2 regions of the Butyricicoccus sp. AF35-5AC genome follow, and region 1 is predicted to be linked to the other one. Evidence: riboswitches for the same ligand, from Rfam matches in the RefSeq annotation. Region 1 holds a riboswitch; the other holds the start of a gene.

What was found. Region 1 has a riboswitch for cyclic di-GMP ahead of DWZ82_RS07545 (S-layer homology domain-containing protein). Riboswitches for the same ligand answer to the same signal wherever they lie in the genome.
Region 2: another riboswitch for cyclic di-GMP. It lies ahead of DWZ82_RS09885 (S-layer homology domain-containing protein); the one in region 1 lies ahead of DWZ82_RS07545 (S-layer homology domain-containing protein).

What each region holds. Positions count from the first base shown of each region.
Region 1 covers NZ_QUDX01000004.1:170,293-174,509, reverse strand. The annotation lists gene DWZ82_RS07545 (S-layer homology domain-containing protein) at 1-2,932, opposite strand, end outside; cyclic di-GMP riboswitch class I at 2,988-3,081, opposite strand; cyclic di-GMP riboswitch class I at 3,219-3,314, opposite strand; gene DWZ82_RS07540 (transglutaminase-like domain-containing protein) at 3,591-4,217, opposite strand, start outside.
Region 2 covers NZ_QUDX01000006.1:213,132-217,348, reverse strand. The annotation lists gene DWZ82_RS09890 (RHS repeat-associated core domain-containing protein) at 1-1,338, opposite strand, end outside; gene DWZ82_RS09885 (S-layer homology domain-containing protein) at 1,388-3,409, opposite strand; cyclic di-GMP riboswitch class I at 3,519-3,610, opposite strand.

The sequences.
Region 1 (4,217 bases):
CGAACTCCGCACGGGTGATCGGCGCATTCGGATTGAACTTGCCCTGGCTGTCGCCCTTTACGATGCCCATAGCACTCAGCGTAGAAACAGCGTGGTTGTACCATGCGCCGGCTGCTACGTCAGAGTAGCTGTTGGACTTGGTGGAGTTTGCATTGCGGGTCTCGTCGGTGAGCAAACGGAAGAAAATGGTTGCTACCTCAGCGCGGGTAATGCCGTTCTGCGGACGAACGGTGCTGTCCGGATAGCCTACAATGTAAGCATAGTGGTCATCGCCGTTCAGACCGGTCGGTACATTATCCGGAATGGTAACGGTGGGCTTGCGGCTGCCGCCGCCACCGCCGCCGGAAGAAGATCTTCTTGCGTAGGTGTAGGTGAATACGGTGTCCTTCTCAACCTTTGCATTACCGACAGGAATCGTATCCCAGGAACCAGCACGGTAGCCGGAGTTCGGCTTGTCACCCACGGCCGGGATACGGGTGATCGGAACCACAACGTATTTAAGCTCATCGCCGTTTTTATAGTCCTTGAACGGAACGTAAACAACGATGTCAGCGTTGCCGCCGTTGTTCCACTCGCCGTTTACAACCTTGAATGCAAGACGGTACTCCCATGCGTCCGGGGTGCCATTGCCGGTCTCGTCCGGCTTCTCACCGCCCTTGACGTCAAGGTAGTAGTACAGGTCGATGGTAACGTCCTTGGTCAGCTTTTCAAGGTTATCGGTAACCTTGGTCAGACCCGGAACGTAAACGTAGGTCTTGCCGTCAACGGTCTGGTTTACTGCATCATCCTTGTAAAGCTCAGCAACCAGTGCATACTCATTGCCGGTCTTGGTCTCGCCGTTCTCTGCCTTAACCTCAACGTCCTTCTCGTTGTAGAAGTGCTTATTGATGGTGTAATGCTTCGTATTCTGTGTAAAGAAGCCTTGGATGATAACGTTGCTCTTGATTTCAAAATCCTTTGCAGCTTCGCTACCGATCTTCCAGCCAGAGAACGTATGGCCTTCCTTAACAGCGTTGCCACGAATCTTTACCAGAGTGCCGTAGTTATAAGTCTCCTCGTCACCCTGCTTCTCGCCGTCAACGTAGTAGGTTACGGTATACTGGCGGGTAATCGGCTTAAATACTGCGATGTAAGTTACGTCCTTAACCACTGCGATAGTAGTCGGGTCAACCAGTGCAGTATCTGCGGTGCCTGCCAGCTTCCAACCTGCAAACTCGTAAGTATACTGCGCGTCAGAAGCCTTGCTTGCCTGATCCTTCGGATCCTTAGTCGGCTTGTTGTTGTAAGCAACCGTCTGAGTATCGAGAGCATTTACAGCGTCATCAGCATTCTTCCAAGTTACGGTGTACTGGCGGGCAATCGGCTTAAAAACTGCAATGTAGGTTACGTCCGCAGTAACTGCTTGTTCCTTCGGATTAACCAGTGCAGTATCTTCAGTGCCTACCAGCTTCCAACCTGCAAACTCGTAAGTATACTGCGCGTCAGAAGCCTTGCTTGCCTGATCCTTCGGATCCTTAGTCGGATAACCATTGTAGTTTACCGCCTGAGTATCGAGAGGATCTACAGCGTCATCCGAGTTCTTCCAAGTTACCGTGTACTGGCGCGTTACCGGCTCGAATACCGCAATGTAGGTTACGTCCGCAGTCACTGCGCGTTCCTTCGGATCTACCAGTGCAGTATCTGCAGTGCCTGCCAGCTTCCAACCCTTGAACCTGTAATCATACTGAGCGTCAGAAGCCTTGCTTGCCTGATCCTTCGGATCCTTAGTCGGATAACCATTGTAGTTTACCGCCTGAGTATCGAGAGAATCCTCTGCGTCCTCAGAAATCTTCCAAGTTACAGTATACGGATTCGGAATCCACTTTGCGTACAGATGCAGGTCGGTCATCAGAAGATGCTTAGAGCCAACTTCATACTTGTTACCGTCAACATACCAGCCGCCGAAGCTGAATCCGGTCGGGACGGTGAACATGTTATCAAGAACGGTATATGTATCACCGCTCATTGCAGCAACTTCGCGGGAATCGTCGGTCGTGCCGGGGATAGTACCATAGTTAGAATGATAAGTAACCTTAACCGGAACACCGGCTACATAGCCGTCGACATGATAGCCGTCTACCTGATACTTAATGGTGTACCATACAACTCTAATATTATTCACATTAAAGTTTTCGCCCAGTACCGAGAACGGATCAGAGGGATTGGAATCCTTGATGTAGGTTTTGCCATCTTCCGACCAGTTGGCCTTGGTGAAGAAACCGAGGTTTTCCGGAGGATCCAGATATTCGCTTTCAACGCCATCAATCTTGGTATAACCGTTCGTGGCATCGTAGATGCTGTAATTCTTATCAGCAATCTTCTTGCCCTTCGCGGTCAGATAGCCTTTGTAGCCTTTGAAATTGTCGCGGTCGGTAACGCCGCCGTCCGAGGTGTCATTCGGCAGGTAGCTTTCTTGGCCCTGGCTTTCGCCGCTCGTCGGCTTATCACGGTTCGGCAGAAGCACGAAGTACTTGGCTTCCTGCTGCCAATTCCATGCGCGGTCGATTTGAACCTCCTGCACGCTAATTGTATTCGCCGGAGAATTGCTTACTGCATCATTATTCTGAGAATCATTTTCATTGGAATTGCTATTATTGCCAGTCTCCTCGATGTCCGTACCGCCGGACGGTGCCTGTGCAGGATCCGGATTCTCAATCTGTCCTGCCTGTGCAGTATCCTGAGGCTCAGTCTGCCCTTGGGTCTCGGCATCGGGAGTTTTTTGAATGGCGTCTTCTGCGGAAGTACTGTCAACAACCGACATCTGGTCTTCCGGTGACGGAAGGGTGGTGATGCCTTCATCGCCGGCCAGCGCCCAGGTCGGGCACATGGTCAGCGCCATGATAGTCGCAAGTGCTCCTGCGAGCAGACGTTTACGCATATTCTTTTTTAACATAGGAATACCTCCTTGGTCAGCGTGCATGCTGATCGAGAGGGATTGCAAATGTATTTCTGGCAACCGGCTGCCATGCGGAGAGAAAAAAACCTCCGTTTAGGCCCCTGGCTTTGCGAGACCGGCTTTCACCGATGGTGCCTTTGTCTGTACAACTTGCTCCTCAACGAGCCGCACAGATCATGTGTTTGTGGGTTTGCGATAATCTCAGAATGCAATGCAGTTTCAACCTCCAAATAAAATACCCCCTTTACAGCGCGCATAGCTCTGCAAGGGGGTACAAAGTACCTTCGGCAACCGGCTGCCATGCGGAGAGGAAAAAACCTCCGTTTAGGCCCAACTGGCTTTGCGACACCGGTTTTCACCGGCTGTGCCTTTGTCTGTACCTGTATCCCTTTACGGAAGTCATGCACAGAATTTTACGATCTTTTCTGTCGGCAGACACGCCGGACTGCATACACAGCCCTTTGCCTGAGCCGGACAGAAACCCTCCGAATCCTCTTCTTTAGTATACCATAAATGTCCGCGAATAACAAGCAAATACTGTAAAAACGAAGAAGAGTTTCAATCCGGAATCGTTTTTTATGCAAGAAATCGCCGCTGATTGGGCATAAACATACCCTATCAGGACCATTTGCATACAAAATAAAATGAAAAAGTGTTAAGCCGCAACTACTGCAAGCGCATCGCTGGTATTGGTGTAGGTCAGCGGAGATACGCAATCATGCAGGGTTTTTGCGTTCTTCACGCTGCGGGTAACCGCGTAGGTCAGATCAATCTGATACCACTCGCCATTCAGGTTTACCTTATTCCAAGCGTGGTAGCTGGAGCCGGCGTAACCCTTGGTCAGTGCGCACGGGATGCCCTGGCTGCGGCACATTGCTGCAAACAGCGAGGAAAAATCGTAGCAGATACCGGTGGTGCCCTTCAGGGTAGCGGCGGTATCCGGGATGTACTTGGTAATCTTGCCACTGGTGATCTCATTTGCCAGCTTGTTATCATAAGTATAACGGCTTGCCATATAGTTGTAGATGGCGATAACCTTAGCCTCGTCGGTCTTGGCGTTCTTGCAGAGCTCAGCAGCCTTAGCGGATACCGTATCACCCTTGGAGAACTGAACCTCGGAAGTGGAGGCCAGATACGGAGCGTAGCTGTCCTTAACGGTTACGTTCATGGACTTGGACTCGACCTGCTGATAGGACGTACCGGAAACGTTGCGGTACAGCGTTACGGTGTACTTGCCGTTGCCCTTATCGAGAGAGAAGGAAGCATCCTTGCCGCTCGGGCA
Region 2 (4,217 bases), on a different contig from region 1:
CGATACGGTGCGGCTTGCGTTATCGGTCACGGACGAAATATGTCCGTTCGACCATGCCAGCGTATAGCTGCCTGCAATGCCGTCAATCTCGGTCAGTTCATCGCCGTTGTAGGTAAGCTGTGCTACCTGCGTACCATCGGGATTAGAGATGGTACGCAGCTTGCCGTCATTCGAGAAAATGAACGCTGCGCCGTCCTCGTGCGTCATGCGGTAGCCGCCTGCCGCATCTTCCAGAACAAAGCCGCTGTCTGCCAGAGAATCATAGCCGCCGCCACGGAGCGTAAGGAAGATTTGCTCCTCACCGCCAGGCATTGTCACACGGATAATACCACGGTCATTGATGAGCGAATAGTCATAGCTGTGCGTAAAGCCAGTACCCAGCGCACCCTTGTCGTAGCGCGAGTTGTAAACACGAAGGAAGGTCAGCGGGATAATGCCTTCCAGCTTCAAGTCCTCGTACATGAAGTTGTATGCACCTGTTACCATGTTTACAGGGTCAAGGTTCTGGTAGTCCAGCACCAAGCCTTCCAGTTCGGGGAAACCGGTCAATTCATTGCACGCCAGACTGCCGCTGACAAACTGCTCGTACAGCTTCTTGCGTACTTCATCGGACAAGCTGCCTTCCAGCATGAGGAATGCTGCCGTGCCATCTTCACCGACAACATAATCACGGTAGTCTACCAGCAGTTCGGTACTGACCGCAAACTTTTTCTTGCCGTTCTCCTGCTTCTGCGGCCAAGTATAGTTCTGACCGTGCGTGTGGCTGTCATCACTGCCGGTACACTCGACATTCTTATCCGGTCTGCCGAGCGGTTCAATTTCTACGGTCAGATAAAATACATCTTCATCGAGGTTCGGACCGATAATCGGAATACCATTGAGAGAGCCATCCCATATAAGCGTGTGCTTCATCATGGATACCGGCTCAATATCTTCACCGGCAAAGTTCTTGTCTGCTTGATAAATGCCGTCCTCGGACAGTTCTACCAAACCGCCGTCCGTTTTTGTAGCCGGTGTGTAGGGCGATACCATAGTGTCCGGTGAATCTTCGGGAAGCCATGCTTTAACATCGTTTGCACCGGAGAGCAGATAATTCTCTACAATCGAGCCGACAAATTCTTTCTTCAATCCATCGTCCGAAGGACTGCGGACATAGACATTGATATTCACATACTGCGTAAGCTGATACCCAAATTCCAGTTCCAGATAACCGGTATGCGGGTCGAATGTGCCGCCCTTGATTTCCGCTGCCTGCGCGTCGATGATTGGCACGAATCCAATCACCATGCAAAAGCACAGGAACAGAGAAACTACTCTGCGGACTAATGCTTTCTTCATAAGTTTACCTCCAACTATTCAGGAGTTCTTCCGTTTCTAATTCTTTCTATCAGTGCTTGTGCGTGATAGCGGCTTCCATGATGTTGCCATACGCCCAGTTGCTCTGGCTGACATCGGGGAACGGACAAGCCATGCTGTGCAGTTCGGTTGCCATTTCATAGTTTCTGCCGAGCATACGGTTTATCATCGTTACGGTTTCAGCGCGGGTGATGTACTGCTCCGGTCGGAAGGTGCCGTCCGTATAGCCGCTGATTAAGCCGTACTGCACCGCTTGACGAATATAGCTGCTGTACCATTTGCCGTCTGCCACATCAGAGAAGGTCTTGGTACTGCCGTTCATAATCAAGCCTTCCTTCGCTGCGATACGCGACAAGGCTGTTGCCATCTCTGCACGAGTGATTGCAAATTCCGGTTTGAACACGCCGCCGTTATAGCCGACCATGTAGCCTTCCTTGGACGCTGCTTCAACCCAGCGATACGACCAGCGGTTATTGGCAATATCGGTATACGAGGATTGCTCCGGTTCGGCAGTTTCCTTTTCCAACGCGTCAATCAGCATTTTCGCGGTCTGTTCGCGGGTGATATTGCGTTCGGCATGGAACATACCATCGGTAAAGCCGTTGATATACAGCTTGTGTTCTGCCTTGGGCGTTGCAGGTGTGCCGCCGCCACCGCCGCCGATACCGCCGCCGCCGATACCGCCGCCGCCACCGCTGGTAACATCGGTAGTGAGGGTCAGCTTTACCTTGGAGTATTCAGAGCCGGTGTTGTCCTTGATTTGGATTGTGATACTGAAATTCGTATTCTGCGGAATATCCGTCAATGCCTTCACATAGATACCGCTGCTATCCGCAGTAACCTGCACCTTGGTATCATCGAAGGTGACAACATACTCGTCCGGTCTAAGCAGCACTTTTGCCGTGCTGCCGGTAGTCAGCGACTTGTTCAGCAGCAGCGCATACAGGTTTACCGTGCCGTCCTTGCTGACCGTAACCGTGGAACGAGTGCTGGTAAGCTGATACTGTTCGCTTGCTGCACCATCTGTAAAGTTACCGCTGTTGTTCGGCATATCCTTCAAGACAGCGCCGGTCATGTAGTTATTGTTCAGATAGACCTTTGCGCCTGCGTCATGACGTGCTTTGAGCGTAGCAGGAACTAAACCGCGCAGATAAGTGTTTTCCAAATGAATCTCGGTCAACGCAGTCTGTGTAAATGCGTCCGGTAATACACCGCGCAGAGGGTTCGTGTCCAGCGCGAGATATTGCAAGCCTGCCAGATTAGCAATACCGGCAGAGATTTCGCCTTCCAGCTTGTTTTCGGACAGGTCTAAAATCTGCAAACCGGAAAGCGAGTACAGCGTTTCGGGAATCGTGCCGGTCATGCCGCATTGCCACGCCGAAAGAGAGATAAGATTCGTCAGCGCGGACAGGTCGGGAATCGTGCCGCCGATAACGTTTTCTGAAAGGTTCAAGTATTTCAGACTGCTCATACCGGCAACTGCCGCAGGAAAACCGCCGGTCAACTGATTTCCCATGAGGTTCAGCACCTCAATCTGGGTATTGCTCAAAATCGTATCCGGTATCGTACCGGTGTACTGATTGTCTTTGAGAACCAGCGTTTTCAATGCGGGCATTGTGCCAAATTCGGAAGGAATCGCACCTGCATAATCATTACCGCCTAAATCCACATTCTGCAATTTCGGGAGCGTATAGAGCGCAGATGGAATATCTCCGCTCAAATGATTATCCGAGAGGAACAGATACCGCAATTCACTAAGTTCCCCGATTGCAGCCGGTATATGTCCGGTGATGTTTCGGCCTTTCAGACCAATGCTCTTGATTTCTACAAGGTCTTCCGCTCCGGTGATGGTATCCAGTGTGCGTTGCTGTGCGTTCAGAAGACGCTCAATCTCATTGATGAACCATGTCTGTCCATCACAGGCGGCAATAAACCGTTTGGCATATTCCGTCTGTGGGTTTGGCGTAAAGTCCGCTGCGCCTGCCGTGAGTGGTGCGTATAGCTGCAACAGCAAGGCTATTACAAGCAATACGCTGATTCGTGTGCGTTTCATTTTTCGATCGCTCCCTTTCTTTTGCGCCCAAACAGTTAAAAAAGGGCGCAGTACCGCATGGATAGTAGTCCACACAGTATTGCGCTGTTTCTTAAAATGCGGGGACTGGTTAGGTAACTGGCTGTCATGCGATTGCAGAGCAATCGTTTAGACCCTATAGCTTTGCGCCGCAGAGTTTCCTCTGTTTTGCCATTTCTGCCATTCTCCTAAGAGTTTGGGTTTTTAGTTAATTAAATTGTACTAAGTTGCTTGGCATTTGTCAATTATTACTTTGTCAATTTCAACAAAAGTCCTTTTGTACTTAAACAAGTAATTGTTCAAAATTGCAGACTGCTTACGTCGGAAAGGGTCTACTGTTATAGACTTCAAAAGATTTCTCTCTGCGTTCGCCGCCGCGAGAATGGTGAGGGGGTGCTGCGGCTGTGGGTAACTGCCGCAAGGGAGTTATCCATAACCGCAGCAGGGGGAGAGGAAAGACGCGGGCGGCGCGGATTTCGTTCCTCTCCCCCTTAACGCGCCGCTGTACATCTGTTCTGTACAGGTGCGTTTCGGAATTTATTTGTCCGAATTGTCGGGAAAACCAAAATATTTTTACGGAAAGTGGTCAATTATTTGACCACTTTTGCTTTGCCGAAACTGCCGATTTAGGACTATGCAACAAATGTTCGATTGCAAAGTGTTACGAGGACAAGAATATTGCATTTTTGCAACTTTTCTGTGTACCAAAGTTTAATTATGAATCAAATGTGAACAATTTCTGCCCCGATTGACTTTGTTCTGTATATACGGTATGATAGAATCCCAATCA